One region of the Streptomyces sp. NPDC002265 genome, then DNA from elsewhere that is predicted to be linked to it. Evidence: riboswitches for the same ligand, from Rfam matches in the RefSeq annotation. Region 1 holds a riboswitch; the other holds the start of a gene.
What was found. A riboswitch is a leader RNA that binds a small molecule or an ion and turns the genes downstream of it on or off. The one in region 1 is predicted to bind cyclic di-AMP.

Region 1 (7,109 bases):
GATCTCGCGGACCCGGTCGTGGGAGACCCGGGAGTGGTGGATGGCCGCCGAGTCGTACGCGGGCAGGTCCTGCGCGATCGCCGACACGGTGGTGACGGAACCGGCCAGACCGACCAGGGTGTGCGCCCGGCGCAGCGGGACCGTCCGCTCGGCGAGGTCGAGGGCCGCCTCGATGTCGGCGCGCATCGCCGCGATCTGACCGGCCGTCGGCGGGTCGGTGATCTCCCCGTCCACGACCAGATGCCGTTCGGTCATCCGTACGCAGCCGACGTCGACCGAGCGCGCGGCGTCCACCTGCTCGCCGCCGACGACGAACTCGGTCGAGCCGCCGCCGATGTCCACCACCAGATAGGGCCGGGCCAGGTCCTCACGGCCCATCAGCTCCTTGGTGGCGCCGGTGAAGGAGAACGCGGCCTCCTGGTCGCCGGAGATGACCTCGGGCTCGACGCCGAGGATGTCCAGCACCCCGCGCACGAACTCGTCCCGGTTCTCGGCGTCCCGGGAGGCGGAGGTGGCGACGAAGCGCAGCCGCTCGGCACCGAACTCCTTGATGACGTCCGCGTATTCACGGCAGGCGGCGAAGGTGCGCGCCAGCGCCTCGGGGGCGAGCCGGCCGGTGCGGTCCACGCCCTGGCCGAGCCGGACGATGGTCATCCGGCGGTCCAGGTCGACGAGTTCGCCCGTCCCGGGGTCGGCGTCGGCCACCAGCAGCCGGATGGAGTTCGTGCCGCAGTCGATCGCGGCCACCCGGGTCACTGGTCGCCCTCCGCGGACTTCCCGCACTCCCCGGCCGGGACGACACAGGCGCCCTTGCGCCACCACTCCGGCAGCATCGCGAGCGCCTCGTCGCCGAGCGGGTTCACGCCCGGCCCGGCCGCCAGCGAGTGCGCGACCAGGACATGCAGGCACTTCACCCGGTCCGGCATGCCGCCCGCGCTCGGGAAGCCCGTCAGCTCCTCGATCTCGTCGCGCCGGCGGATGTAGTCCTCGTGCGCGCCGCGGTAGGCGGCGGCCAGTTCGGGGTCGGTCGCGAGCCGGTCGGTCATCTCCTTCATCACGCCGTTCGCCTCCAGCGTGCCGATCGCGGAGTTCGCCTTCGGGCACGTCAGGTAGTAGAGCGTCGGGAAGGGCGTGCCGTCGGGCAGCCGGGGGGCCGTCTCCACGACGTCCGGCTGGCCGCAGGGGCACCGGTGCGCGATGGCGCGCAGCCCGCGCGGCGGCCGCCCGAGCTGCTGCTTGAAGGCCTCGACGTCCGCGTCGGTGGGCTCGGTGCGAGGAGTGGTCGGCGGGGGCGTTTCCATCTGTCCTGAGCTTGTCTTTCTGCTATCCGTCATCGGTCGGAGGCGTCGGACTTGTCGACTCCGTCCCAGACGTTCGAGTACCAGGGGCGGCGCGCCGCCCCGCGGGCGGCCCGCGACTGCTTGACCGCGTCCGGGTCGATCACCACGTAACCGGTCTCGCCGGGCATCACGTAGTGCAGCCGCTGCCGGATCTGCTGCTCGGCGTACGCGTCGTCCTGCCAGCGTGCCTTGAGGTCGCGCAGTTCCTCCACGCGCTCCCTGGCCTGCTGCTTCTGCCGCTCCATGTCGGCGATCTCGGCGCGCTGCGAGACGTACTGCCTTATGGGGTATGCGAGGGCCACGACCAGCGAGCACAGCACGAGGGCGAGCAGCGCGGCCCGGCCGGTGAGGCGGGAGCGGCGGGCCTGCCGTCTGGTCTGGGAGCGGTAGACCCGGGCCGCGGTCTGCTCGCCGAGCACCCGCAGCCTGGTCGCGGTGGAGAAACGGTCCCGGTCCTTCACGGCCATCTGGCTCTTCGCCTCCCCTTCGCACCCGTTGTCACCCGCGCCGTCACACGCGTACGTCCCCGGACACGGTACGGGACCGAGTACGGGGACGTACGTACGACTGGCTCAGGCTTGACCCGGTAGGGCTCAGCCCTTGAAGCGCGGGAAGGCGCTGCGGCCGGCGTACACCGCGGCGTCGTCGAGGATCTCCTCGATGCGCAGCAGCTGGTTGTACTTGGCGACGCGGTCCGAGCGGGCCGGGGCACCGGTCTTGATCTGGCCGCAGTTCACGGCGACCGCGAGGTCGGCGATGGTGACGTCCTCGGTCTCGCCGGAGCGGTGGGACATCATGCACTTGAAGCCGTTGCGCTGGGCGAGCTCGACGGCGTCCAGGGTCTCGGTCAGCGAACCGATCTGGTTGACCTTGACGAGCAGGGCGTTGGCGGTGCCCTCCTCGATGCCGCGGGCCAGGCGCTCCGGGTTGGTGACGAAGAGGTCGTCGCCGACGATCTGGACCTTGTCGCCCAGCTGGTCGGTGATGATCTTCCAGCCGGCCCAGTCGTCCTCGAACAGCGGGTCCTCGATGGAGACCAGCGGGTACGCCGCCACGAGCTCGGCGTAGTACTCGGTCATCTCGGCGGCGGAGCGCTCCTTGCCCTCGAAGGTGTAGACGCCGTCCTTGTAGAACTCGGAGGCGGCGACGTCGAGGGCGAGGGCGATCTGCTCGCCGGGGGTGTAACCGGCCTCCTTGATGGCCTCGACGATGAGGTCGAGGGCGGCGCGGTTGGACTCCAGGTTCGGGGCGAAGCCGCCCTCGTCGCCGAGACCGGTGGACAGGCCCTTGGTCTTCAGCACCTTCTTGAGGGTGTGGTAGACCTCGGCACCCCAGCGCAGGGCCTCGGAGAAGGTCTCCGCGCCGATCGGGGCGATCATGAACTCCTGGATGTCCACGTTGGAGTCGGCGTGCGAGCCGCCGTTCAGGATGTTCATCATCGGAACGGGCAGCAGGTGCGCGTTCGGGCCGCCCAGGTAACGGAAGAGCGGGAGGTCGGACGCCTCGGAGGCGGCGTGCGCGACGGCGAGGGAGACGCCGAGGATGGCGTTCGCGCCGAGCGAGCCCTTGTTGTCGGTGGCGTCCAGGTCGAACATCGCCTGGTCGATCAGGCGCTGCTCGGTGGCGTCGTAGCCGACGAGCTCCGGACCGATCTGCTCGATGACGGCGAGGACGGCCTTCTCGACACCCTTGCCCTGGTAACGGTTGGGGTCACCGTCACGGAGCTCGATGGCCTCGAAGGCACCGGTGGAGGCGCCGGACGGAACGGCGGCACGACCCGTGCTGCCGTCGTCGAGGCCGACCTCGACCTCGACCGTGGGGTTGCCTCGGGAGTCCAGGATTTCCCGGGCTACGACGACGTCGATGGACGGCACGAGCATCTCCTTCTGGGATGTGACGCAAGCTACGCCGGGCCGGAGAGCCCGGTGGTGATGCGCAGGCCTGTGGTGGCCGCGCGGGACTGAGCCTAACCGTCCCGGGGCGATCAACCAGTCGTTGACCGCGTCATGGACGGAACCGAGAGTAAATTGTTTCCGAACGGAACAAAGCCGGTTCGACAAAAAACCCCGTCCCGGTGCGTACGGGGGAAGAACGCACCGGGACGGGGAGCCCGTGGGGACGGGGGACGGCCCTCACGTGGCCTCCACAATGAAGGACACGGCTGGGAGGCCGCCGTGGTTCAGCTACGAGCGCGCTGTCACTTCAGGTGCAGCTGCTGGCCGGGGTAGATGACGTCGGCGTTGGCGACGACACCCTTGTTCAGCTTGAACAGCGCCTGCCAGCCACCCTTGACCTGGTGCTTCTGGGCGATGCTGCTGAGCGTGTCACCCTTGACGACCTTGTACTCGCCGTCACCCTTGGCGACCTTCTGGCCGGCCGGGGTGGTGACGGTCGGGCGCTCGGCGGAGCGGGAGGCGGTCTGCGTCTCGGCCGCGCGGGTGGCGGTGCTCGGCGCGGGGGCGGCAGCGGCGTAGGGGGTGCGGGACAGGCCCTTGCCGCAGACCGGCCAGGCACCCTTGCCCTGGGAGGCGAGGACCTTCTCGGCGATGGTGATCTGCTGGGCCTTGGTGGCCAGGTTGGCCTGCGAGGCGTACTGCGTGCCGCCGTACGCGGCCCAGGTGGAGGCGGAGAACTGGACACCGCCGTAGTAGCCGTTGCCGGTGTTGATGGCCCAGTTGCCGCCGGACTCGCACTGGGCGACGACGTCCCACTCGGCGGCGGTGGCGGCGGAGGCGTTGCCGGCCGCGAACAGCGGGGCGGCGATGGCGACACCGGTGACACCGGCGAGCGCGGCGATGCGGGTGGCCTTGGACGGGCTGCGGTGCGTGCCCTTACCGGAAAACAGCATGGTGGATCCCCTCACCGACGCCTGCGAGGTGAGCTGTCGGGTTCGGGCCGGTTGAGTTGCCCGGCCACGCCCCTCACGGGACGCGGCTTCACCCCGAGCCGGCACCAGCTTCAACCGCTGGGCCCGGCGCTTACCTTGGGTCCCCCGCTCCTGCCGACGGCGCTTGACGCGACGAATGTTCCCGGGCAGCCGCTGGCAGGATTCGGCGTTGCGGCAGCCGGTGCCCGCTGTGGCGAGCGGTCTCGACCGTAGACACGCGATCCGGGTATTTCCAAAGACGATCAGGGCTTCTGAGACTCATCCCACAGTTTCACCAAAACGGACATTTAGCGGTGAAATGGGGCGTCAACTCTCGCCGCTTTACGCCCGTTTAGGCAGGTGCCTCCCCGGCCTGACCGGGCAAGACACGGTCCTGGCCGGCACCACCCGCCCCCTGCCCACCGCGTCGTCCGTCGCGGGAATGCGGAGGGCCGGTCCGGAGGTGGCGGACCACCCCGGCGGGCGGGTCAGGAACCGTAGGCGGTCGAGGCGTGCCGGCCGATGAAGGACAGGTCGGCGTCGGCGGAGGGCGTGTCCTCGTCGGCGCTGGCGCCGCGGTGGCGGCCGGTGCCGGTCAGGTCACCCGTGTCGACCAGGCCCGAAGCGCCGATGGCCTGCCGGGAGTTGGCGGAATCATCCACCTTTGCATCGCTTGCGGAGGAATCGTCACCCTGAGCATCACTCGTGGCGGTATCGGCGCCATTGTCCGTCTTGTCCGTCGCGCTCGTGGAGGGGGCGGCGGTGGAGGCCGTACCGGAAGGCAGGGCGGAGGGGTCGGCGGACGCGGTGCCGGCGGCGGGCGTCGCGGACGGGTCGGTGGAGGCTCCGGCGGAGGAGTCGGGCAGGCCGAGCACGTCCGGCACCGAGGTCGAACCGCTCGCGTCGGACGCGCCGCTCGCGGAGTCGCCCGCCACACCCGTGTCGATGACGGACGTCGCGGAGTCCTGGGCGAGCCCCGAGGTGAGTCCGCACGTGGACCAGGCACCGGCACCCTGGGCGGCGAGGATCTTCTCGGCGACGGCTATCTGCTGGGACCGGCTGGCCAGATCGGCCCTGGCGGCGTAGTCGAGACCGCCGTACTGCTCCCAGTCCGCCTGGGTCAGATGCAGGCCGCCGAAGTGCCCGTCACCGCTGTCGGCACTCCAGGAGCCGCCGGTCTCGCACTGCGCGACCTGGTCCCAGGTGCTGCCCTCGGCCGCGCTCGCGCCGCCTGCGCCCAGCAGCGGGATGGCGATGGCGGAACCTGCCACTCCGGCCGCGACGAGCAGGGCCGGGGCCTGGCGGGGACGACGGTGACGACCGTTTCCGGAGAGCATGCGGAAACCTTTCGTACGACAGCGGTGACCGACACGGCGTGAGGCTGCGCCGTGTTGATGATTGAACGTATCGGCACACGATCACTTGTCACAAGTTCATGCCACGGAGATCACGCGCAGATCACAATGTTGACGGTGCGTCACCCCGGTACGGAACCCTCACGACTGCCGCCAATCGGTCAGACCGCCGTGAACTCCACAGGCAGGGCACGCAGCCCGCGCATGATGAGCCCACCACGCCATCTCAAGTCCGCTGGTTCCACGGCGAGTTGCAGGTCGGGGAGCCGGGTGAGCAGCGTGGTGAGCGCGGTGCGTCCCTCCAGCCGGGCCAGCGGCGCACCCAGGCAATAGTGGATTCCATGGCCGTAACCGAGGTGTTGGTTGTCACTGCGAGTGAGGTCGAGCACATCGGGATCGGTGAACCGCTCCGGGTCCCGGTCCGCGGCCGCCAGGACGACGAGGACGGGGTCCCCGGGGGCGATGTCCTGGCCGCCGATGGTCAGCGGCCCGGTCGCGAACCGCCAGGTCGCCAGCTCCACCGGCCCGTCGAAACGCAGGAGTTCCTCGATGCCGGTCTCCATCAGTGCGGATTCGCCCGCGGCCAGGGACGACTGGAGGCGCTCGCGCTGAGCGGGATGGGTCAGCAGGGCGTACATACCGTTGCCGATGAGGTTGACCGTGGTCTCGAACCCGGCGAACAGCAGGATGAACGCCATGGCGGCGGCCTCGTTCTCGGTGAGGTGCTCGCCGTGGTCGGAGGCGCGGATGAGACCGGAGATGAGGTCCTCGCCGGGTGCGGCGGTCTCGGGCAGCGCCTCCCGCTTGCGGTGGATGAGCTCGGCGAGATAGCCGCGCATCTTCTTCACCGACCGTGCGACCCCGCCCCGCGGCCCGCCGCCGTGCCGGATCATCATGCCCGCCCAGTCCCGGAAGTCGTCCTGGTCCTCGCGAGGTACGCCGAGCAGGTCGCAGATGGCGTAGATGGGCAGCGGGAAGGCGAACTCGTGGATGAGGTCGGCGGAGCCCCGATCGGCGAAGCCGTCGATCAGCCGGTCGGTCAGCTCCTGCACGCGCGGCGCGAACTCCGCGACCCGGCGCGGGGTGAACGCCGTGCTGACCAGCCGCCGGAGCCTGGTGTGGTCCGGCGGGTCGATGTTGAGCAGATGGGTCATCAGCTCGGCCTTGCGTTCACCGGGGATGCCGGTCTTGCCCTTGGCGTGCGCGGGCTCGTCGTGGTGCGCGGGGTTCTTGCTCAGCCGCTGGTCGGCGAGGGCCTGCCGGGCGTCCGCGTACCGGGTGACCAGCCAGGCCTCGACCCCGCTGGGCAGCCGGGTGCGGTGCACGGGGGCGTGCTCGCGCAGCCAGGCGTAGGCCGGATACGGATCGGCGGCGAACTCCCAGGTGAAGAGATCGGGGGCGGGGCGGTCGGGCACGGGTACGGGGTCGCCGGGGGCGGGCTGGTTGGTCACGCCCCGACGTTAGCTGGCTTTCATCGTTCGGCCTGCGGGGCCGTCAGCTCGCGCAGCCGGCGCTGCGCCTCCTCGTGGCCGCTCTCGGCCGCCGTCC
Region 2 (7,109 bases), on a different contig from region 1:
TGGCGACGACGAGCGTGGCCACCAGGCAGAAGGCGATCGTGGTCGCGTACTTGGTGAGCAGCAGGCGGGTGCGGCCGGCGGGCGCCACCAGGAGGTAGCGGAGCGTCCCGGCGCTCGCCTCGCCCGCGATCGCGTCGCCCGCGACCACCCCGACCGCCATCGGCAGGAAGAACGGAAGCGTCGCGGCCAGCGCCGTGAACACCAGGAACAGACCGTTGTTGGTGATCTGCGCGATGAACGCCGGCCCGCCGCCGCCTCCGCGCCCGGCCGGGGACCCGTCGCCGGTCTCGATCCTGACCGCGATCCCGACCAGGACCGGCACGGCCGCCAGCACACCCAGCAGGGCGAGCGTGCGCCAGCGCCGGAAGGTGGTCGCCAGTTCGCTGCCCAGCAGTCCGAAGGTCCACAACGGGCCGGGCCGCCGGGGTACGCCCACCGCGCCGGCCGGGACGGCCGCCTCAACCCGCGACATCGAACCCCTCCCCCGTCAGGGCCACGAACGCGTCCTCCAGCGAGGCCCGTTCGACCCCGAAGCCACGCACCCGGACACCGGCGGTCACCAGTGCCGCGTTCACCTCGGCGAGATCCCTCTCCGGTGGTTCGCCGCTCACCCGGTCCTCCGCCACGACGATGTCGCCGACGCCCTGCTCCTTCAGCACCCGGGCCGCGTCGCCGGGGTCGGGCGTGGTCACCACCAGCCGGCCGCGCGCCCCCGCGGCCAGGTCGGAGACGGCTCCCTGGGTGACGAGCCTCCCCTGCGCCATCACCGCGGCATGCGTGCACACCTGCTCGATCTCGTCGAGCAGGTGCGAGGAGAGGAAGACGGTCGTGCCGTCGGAGGCCAGTTCCCGCACCAGGGCCCGGATCTCCCGCATGCCCTGCGGGTCGAGACCGTTGGTCGGCTCGTCCAGGACGAGCAGCCGGCGCGGCTGGAGGAGCGCCGCCGCCAGACCGAGCCGCTGTTTCATGCCGAGGGAGTACGCCCTCGCCTTCTTGCCCGCCGCGGCCGACAGGCCCACCCGGTCCAGCGCCCGCGCGACGCGGGCACGCCGGGTGCGCGGGTCGGCCGTCGGGTCGGCGGCGTCGTACCTCGTCAGGTTGTCGCGGCCGGAGAGGAAGCCGTAGAGGGCGGGGCCCTCGATGAGGGCCCCGACCTGGGGAAGCACGGCGCGCGCGGCTTGGGGCATGGGCTGCCCCAGCACCCGTGCCGTGCCCGAGGTGGGCGCGATCAGACCCATCAGCATGCGGATGGTGGTGGTCTTGCCGGAGCCGTTCGGGCCGAGGAAGCCGAAGACGCTGCCCGCCGGGACGGTCAGGTCCAGACCGTCCACGGCGAGCTGTCCGCCGCGGTAGCGCTTGGTCAGGCCGCGGGTGTCGATGACCCCGGCACCGGCATGCGCACCGGCACCGGCGTCGGCATCCGCGTCCCGCGGGGGCGGTTGCGTGGCGGACGGCTCGTCCATCGGCTCCCTCGTTTCGTCGTACCCGCCTCGGTGACCGGCGTCAGCCGCCTCAGTGGCCGGAGCCGACCGTCTCGGTGACCGGCGTCGACCGCCTCAGCGATCGGAGTCGGCCGCCTCAGTGATCGGCGTCGGCAGCCTTGACCAGCGCGCCCTTGGTGACCGCGCCGACGTACACCTTGCCGTCGTCCGTGATCAGGGCGTTCACCAGGCGGGTGGAGAAGACCGTGCCCGAACCGAACTTGCCGGTGACCTTGTCGCCGAGCGAGCCGAGGAAGCCGCCGAGGTCGCCGGCCGGACCGGCGGCGCCGTCGGCGGAACCGGTGGGCAGACCGCTCTTGCTGCCGGAGTCGAAGGTGGCGATGGAGGTCCAGCCCTCGCCGATGACCTTGGCGTCGCCGGGGCCCTCGGAGCCCGCGAGACCCGAGAGGCCCGGGAAGCCTTCGAGGCCCTGCGCGCCCTTGTCGCCCCGCGCGCCGTCGCCCCGGGACTTCCCGCTCTCCAGGCCCTGCCCGTGGTCGCCGTCCTCGGTGACCTTGGCCCCCTTGGGCGGGGTGAAGTCGAAGGTCGACGCGGCGGGCTTGGCGAAGCTGATCCGGGTGAAGCCCGCGTCCACGACCGCCGCGCCGCCACCGGCCGGCGTCAGCGTGAACTTCAGCGGCAGCCCGGTCTTGGCGTCCACGGCCACACTGATCGTGCCGACCGTGCTGCCGGACTGCTTGGGCTTGACGAGCAGCTTGTACGCGTCCCGCCCGGCGACCTGCATGGTGCCGTCGACGGTCACGGACGTGGTGTCGTCGACCGACTTCAGGGCCTCCTCGGTGAGGCCCTTGGGGGTGGCCGGGACCGGCTCCTCGCGGCTGTCGCCCTTGGCCGCGCCGTCGTCCGCGGTCGAGTGGTAGACCTCGTTGGACTTGCTGTCGTAGCCCCAGACGTCCTTGCCGTCGTGGATGACGCTGTACTCGGCGGCGCTCTCCAGCAGCGAGAGCTTCTGCCGGTCCGGACCGTCGGTCGCGACCCGCAGGGTGTGCGTGCCGGAGGCGAGTTCGGTCAGCCTGGCGGACGGGTCCGCGCTCGACCCGTCGCCGGCGGAGCCCGTGGCGCCCGACAGGAGACCGCTCTCCAGCCCGCCGAGATCGGGGAGCCCCAGGTCCGTGGTGATCTTCACCGTGCCGGACAGCTGCTCCACGTCCGACTGGGCGATCCTGTCGATGAGTTGCTGCGCGGTGATCTTCGGAAGGTCGGGGTCCCCGGAGGAGGCGAGCGCCGGGACGAGCCCGATGGTCGCCGCGGCCACCCCCACCACCGCGACCGGAACGACGTACCGAGCGGCCGTACGACGCCCGGAGCGCAGGTCGTCGGCCTCCCCGCCGGTCGTACCGGTCGCACCGGTCGTGCTGTCGTCGGATTCGTACGGTGCCATGTGTGCCCTACCTCCGTGGTCGGCGGCGGCTGTCCGTCTCGGCGCGTCCTCGCACTTGTGGTCCCACCCTGAGCCGCCATTCTCACCCGAATCGGTGAGGAGTGGTGTTTTCCGTGGTGTCCATCTCACCAAATCGGTGCTGTCGAAGCGTCAGACCGCGGGATCAACTCCGCGTACTGCTGGGGTATGACACAAAGAGGCGGTGCCGCGCCCGACCCGTAGGGGTCGCGCACGGCACCGCACACGTCCGATCGACACCGCCGTCCGGCTCCCACGGAGGAGCAGCCGGACAAAGCTCCGGGCCCTGCCCGGCAGGGCCCGGTCCGGCAGGCCCTAGCCCGCCCGGTGCACCACCGCGTCGCACAGCTCCACCAGGGCCCGCTTCGCGTCGCACTCCCGCAGCGGTGCCAGCGCGGCGCGCGCGTCCTGCGCGTACCGCACGGTGTCCTTGCGTGCCTGCTCCAGCGCGGGGTGCTCGCGCAGTGCCGCCAGCGCCTGCGCCAGCTTCGCGTCGTCGGTCAGGTCGGAGTCCAGCAGCTCGCACAGCGCGATGTCCTCCGCCAGCCCCAGCCGTGCCGCCCGCTCCCGCAGTCGCAGCACCGGCAGCGTGGGGATGCCCTCGCGCAGGTCCGTCCCGGGCGTCTTGCCCGACTCGCGGGACTCCGACGCGATGTCCAGCACGTCGTCGGCCAGCTGGAAGGCGACTCCCAGCCGCTCCCCGTACTGCGTCAGCACGTCCACGACCGTCTCGTCCGCGCCGGACATCATCGCCCCGAACCGGCACGACACCGCCACCAGCGATCCGGTCTTGCCGCCCAGGACGTCCAGGTAGTGCTCGACCGGGTCGCGCCCGTCCTGCGGTCCCGCCGTCTCCAGGATCTGGCCGGTCACCAGCCGCTCGAACGCCTCGGCCTGCACCCGCACCGCCTCGGGCCCTAGGTCGGCCAGGATGTGGGACGCCCGCGCGAACAGGAAGTCACCGGTGAGGACCGCGACGGCGTTGCCCCAGCGGGTGTTCGCGCTGTCCACCCCGCGCCGCACCTCGGCCTCGTCCATGACGTCGTCGTGGTACAGCGTGGCGAGGTGGGTCAGTTCCACCACCACCGCCGACGGCACGATCCCGGGTGCGTACCGGTCCCCGAACTGCGCCGCGAGCATCACGAGCAGTGGCCGGAAACGCTTCCCGCCCGCCCGCACCAGATGCTGGGCGGCCTCTGTGATGAAGGGGACCTCGCTCTTGGTGGCCTCGAGCAAGCCTTCCTCGACAGCCGCCAATCCGGCCTGGACATCGGCTTCCAGAGCCTGGTCCCGCACGCTCAGCCCGAACGGCCCGACGACGGTCACGAGGGGTCTCCTGTCTGCTGGTGTCCACTGGCGCTTGCGCGGTTTGTCGATAGGTCGCTGCCACCACCTCAAGTCAGCGTATCCGGTCACGTTTCGATCACCGATAGCCCCCACGGTTACCGGCCAGGCGGTACCGGATCATGCCCGGGATGTTTCCGATCGGACGACAAGGACGAGCTTCGGCTGTTTTCTGCTGATACGGCGATGCCTGTCGGCCCGCCGGAGAGCGGCGATCCGCGCCCCAGGGCCGCACGTACCGCCGCCTCCCGCCGCCCCGGCCCGGCCGGGCGAAAGCACCCGACCGGGTTCACGCCCCCGCCGCGCGCGACACGCCCCGCGACACCCCACCCCCCTGCCGGGCCCGCCGCGAGAGGCGACCGGGCCGTCCGGATCCGGCCGCCCTCCCCCCGACACGTACGGCGGGCACGGCAGGCGCGGCAGGCGCGGCAGGCGCGGCGACGGACCGTCAGACACGACAGAAACATGCCTTATGTACCTTTATGTCCGATTCATCGCTATTAATTACAGAATTCCACTTGGCGGCAAATGGGACCGATTCCGTAAGCAGTGAATTGGGTCACTCGGGCCAAAAATGGATGCATCGGCCATCTATCCTCGCCACCCTTCCACGGCAAGCGAGTTGAGCCTTGGCAACCGCAAAGGATCAAGTGTCCCAAATGCCTCAGACCAAGGTCAAATAGGGCGAGGTGTGAATCAGACACTTGTTCCGGACATGTGCTTTCGCATACGTTCCCGGCAAGTCGGGCGAACACCTAATCCTGCCGCCGCCCTTCACCACCACCGAACACACCCGCACGGCAGGAGCGGGGGACCCAGGTAAGCCGCCGGACCGGACATCGCACCCGCAACGGCTAGGGGTTGAGCCGCATCGCCACAGAGCAGCGCGGACGGGCACCTCCCGGCCCGAACCCGACAGCTCACCTCGTAGGCACCCGAGAGGAATCACGTCATGCACGCTGCCGGTAAGAACCGTCGCGCCCGTTTCGTCCGCACCCTCGCCGTCGCCGGTACCGGCGCCGCCGTGCTCGCCCTGCCGCTCCTCGGCGCCACCTGCGCCTCCGCGGCCACCACCACGCCCGTGACCGCGACCCCCAAGTACACCAACAACCTCGACGGCTGGATCCGGCAGTCGCTGGCGGTCATGGCCCAGCACCACATCCCGGGCACCTACAACGGGATCCACCGCAACGTGATGCGCGAGTCCTCCGGAAACCCGCGCGCCATCAACCTCTGGGACTCCAACGCGGCCAAGGGCATCCCGTCCAAGGGCCTGCTCCAGGTCATCGACCCGACCTTCGCCCGCTACCACGTGGGCGGCACGTCGTTCGACATATACGACCCGGTCGCGAACATCACGGCCGCCTGCAACTACGCCGCCGCGCGGTACGGCTCGATCGACCGCGTGTTCAGCGCCTACTGACCGGCCCCGCCCGGGACGGTCACCTCTCTGCGGGAAAGAGTCTTTCGAGGACGACGGCGATGCCGTCGTCCTCGTTCGACAGGGTGATCTCGTCGGCCACGGACTTGAGTTCGGGATGGGCGTTGGCCATCGCCACGCCGTGGGCGGCCCAGTCGAACATGGGGATGTCGTTGGGCATGTCCCCGAAGGCCAGGGCGTGTTCGGCGCGCAGCCCGAGGTGCTCGGCGGCCAGCGCCAGGCCGGTCGCCTTGGTGATGCCGCACGGCTGGAGTTCCACGGTCCCCGGCCCCGACATGGTGACCGTCGCCAGCGAGCCGACCACCGAGCGGGCCGTCGCCGCCAACTCGTCGTCGGACAGGGCGGGATGGCGCAGCAGTACCTTGCTGATGGACTCGCACCACAGATCGTCGCGCCGTCCGACCCGCACCGCGGGCAGGGTCGGGTGCGGCATCAGATAGCCCGGCTCGATGAGCGTGAGGCCGTCGACCCCGTCCTGGTCGACGGCCGCGTACACCTGTCCCACCTCGGCCTCGATCTTGCCGAGGGCGGTCGCGGCCAGCTCCCGGTCGAGGGTGACCGACCACAGCAGCCGGTCCGCGCCGACGTCGTACAACTGCGCGCCCTGCCCGCACACCGCGAGCCCGGCGCAGCCGATGACGTCGAACAGCGGCCGCACCCTCGGCGCCGGGCGGCCCGTCACCACGAGGTGCCGGGCACCGGCCCGGGTCACCCGCGCGAGTGCGTCCAGGGTCCGGTCGGAGAGCGTGTCGTCGCCGCGCAGCAACGAGCCGTCCAGATCGGTGGCGACGAGTGAGAATGCGAGGGGAGCGGCCATGATCAGAGAATACGGACCCCGCGCCCTCGCGACTCACCCTCGTTTCGGCCCCAAGTGGCGCCTGCGGGCTCCTTGATGGCGCCGGCGGGCAGCCCCGCGGTCTCCGACGGCTCCCGGGACGGCCCCCGTTGACCTTTTCGTCCCCGGCTCAGCCGTGGGCCGCCGTCAGGTGCTTCGCCAGCCGCGGAGAGGCGAACTCCGTGCCGCACACGAACCGCATGACCGGGCCGTACGAAGCCGCCGCCGGCAGTCCGGTGAGGTACAGACCGGGCACGGACGACACATATCCCGCACCGAGCCTGGGAGTGCCTCGGCTGACCACGAGTTCGGCACGCAGCCGGTGGCCCAGGAAGTCCATCGCCGCCATGTCCACCCGGTAGCCGGTCGCCGCTATGACGTGGTCGGCGGACAGCCGGTGGGTGCCGCCCGAGTGCGGGGCGACGGTCAGCGTCGCCCGGTCGTCCGCCGCGCCCGCCTCGACGATCCGTTCGACCTCGCTGACCTGTACCTTTCCCTCGAAGCGGTCGCGCAGCCACCAGGCGCCGAGCGGACCGAGCACACGACGGACCAGGTAGTGGCGGGTCCGGTCCGGCAGGTATCGGTAGG

Region 2: it holds a riboswitch for cyclic di-AMP, as region 1 does, so the genes downstream of both, ABT085_RS16330 (transglycosylase SLT domain-containing protein) here and ABT085_RS17680 (transglycosylase family protein) in region 1, are expected to answer to the same signal.

Annotation. Positions count from the first base shown of each region.
Region 1 is NZ_JBEOWS010000088.1:3,508-10,616, forward strand. It holds gene ABT085_RS17660 (Ppx/GppA phosphatase family protein) at 1-756, opposite strand, end outside; gene ABT085_RS17665 (DUF501 domain-containing protein) at 753-1,301, opposite strand; gene ABT085_RS17670 (FtsB family cell division protein) at 1,331-1,807, opposite strand; gene eno (phosphopyruvate hydratase) at 1,934-3,220, opposite strand; gene ABT085_RS17680 (transglycosylase family protein) at 3,538-4,188, opposite strand; cyclic di-AMP (ydaO/yuaA leader) riboswitch at 4,192-4,360, opposite strand; gene ABT085_RS17685 (transglycosylase family protein) at 4,695-5,543, opposite strand; gene ABT085_RS17690 (cytochrome P450 family protein) at 5,723-7,012, opposite strand; gene ABT085_RS17695 (sel1 repeat family protein) at 7,033-7,109, opposite strand, start outside.
Region 2 is NZ_JBEOWS010000077.1:7,572-14,680, reverse strand. It holds gene ABT085_RS16350 (ABC transporter permease) at 1-472, opposite strand, end outside; gene ABT085_RS16345 (ABC transporter ATP-binding protein) at 459-1,463, opposite strand; gene ABT085_RS16340 (LolA family protein) at 1,579-2,883, opposite strand; gene ABT085_RS16335 (polyprenyl synthetase family protein) at 3,217-4,227, opposite strand; cyclic di-AMP (ydaO/yuaA leader) riboswitch at 5,017-5,192, shown strand; gene ABT085_RS16330 (transglycosylase SLT domain-containing protein) at 5,198-5,668, shown strand; gene ABT085_RS16325 (HAD family hydrolase) at 5,688-6,503, opposite strand; partial or broken gene ABT085_RS16320 (FAD-dependent oxidoreductase) at 6,652-7,109, opposite strand, start outside.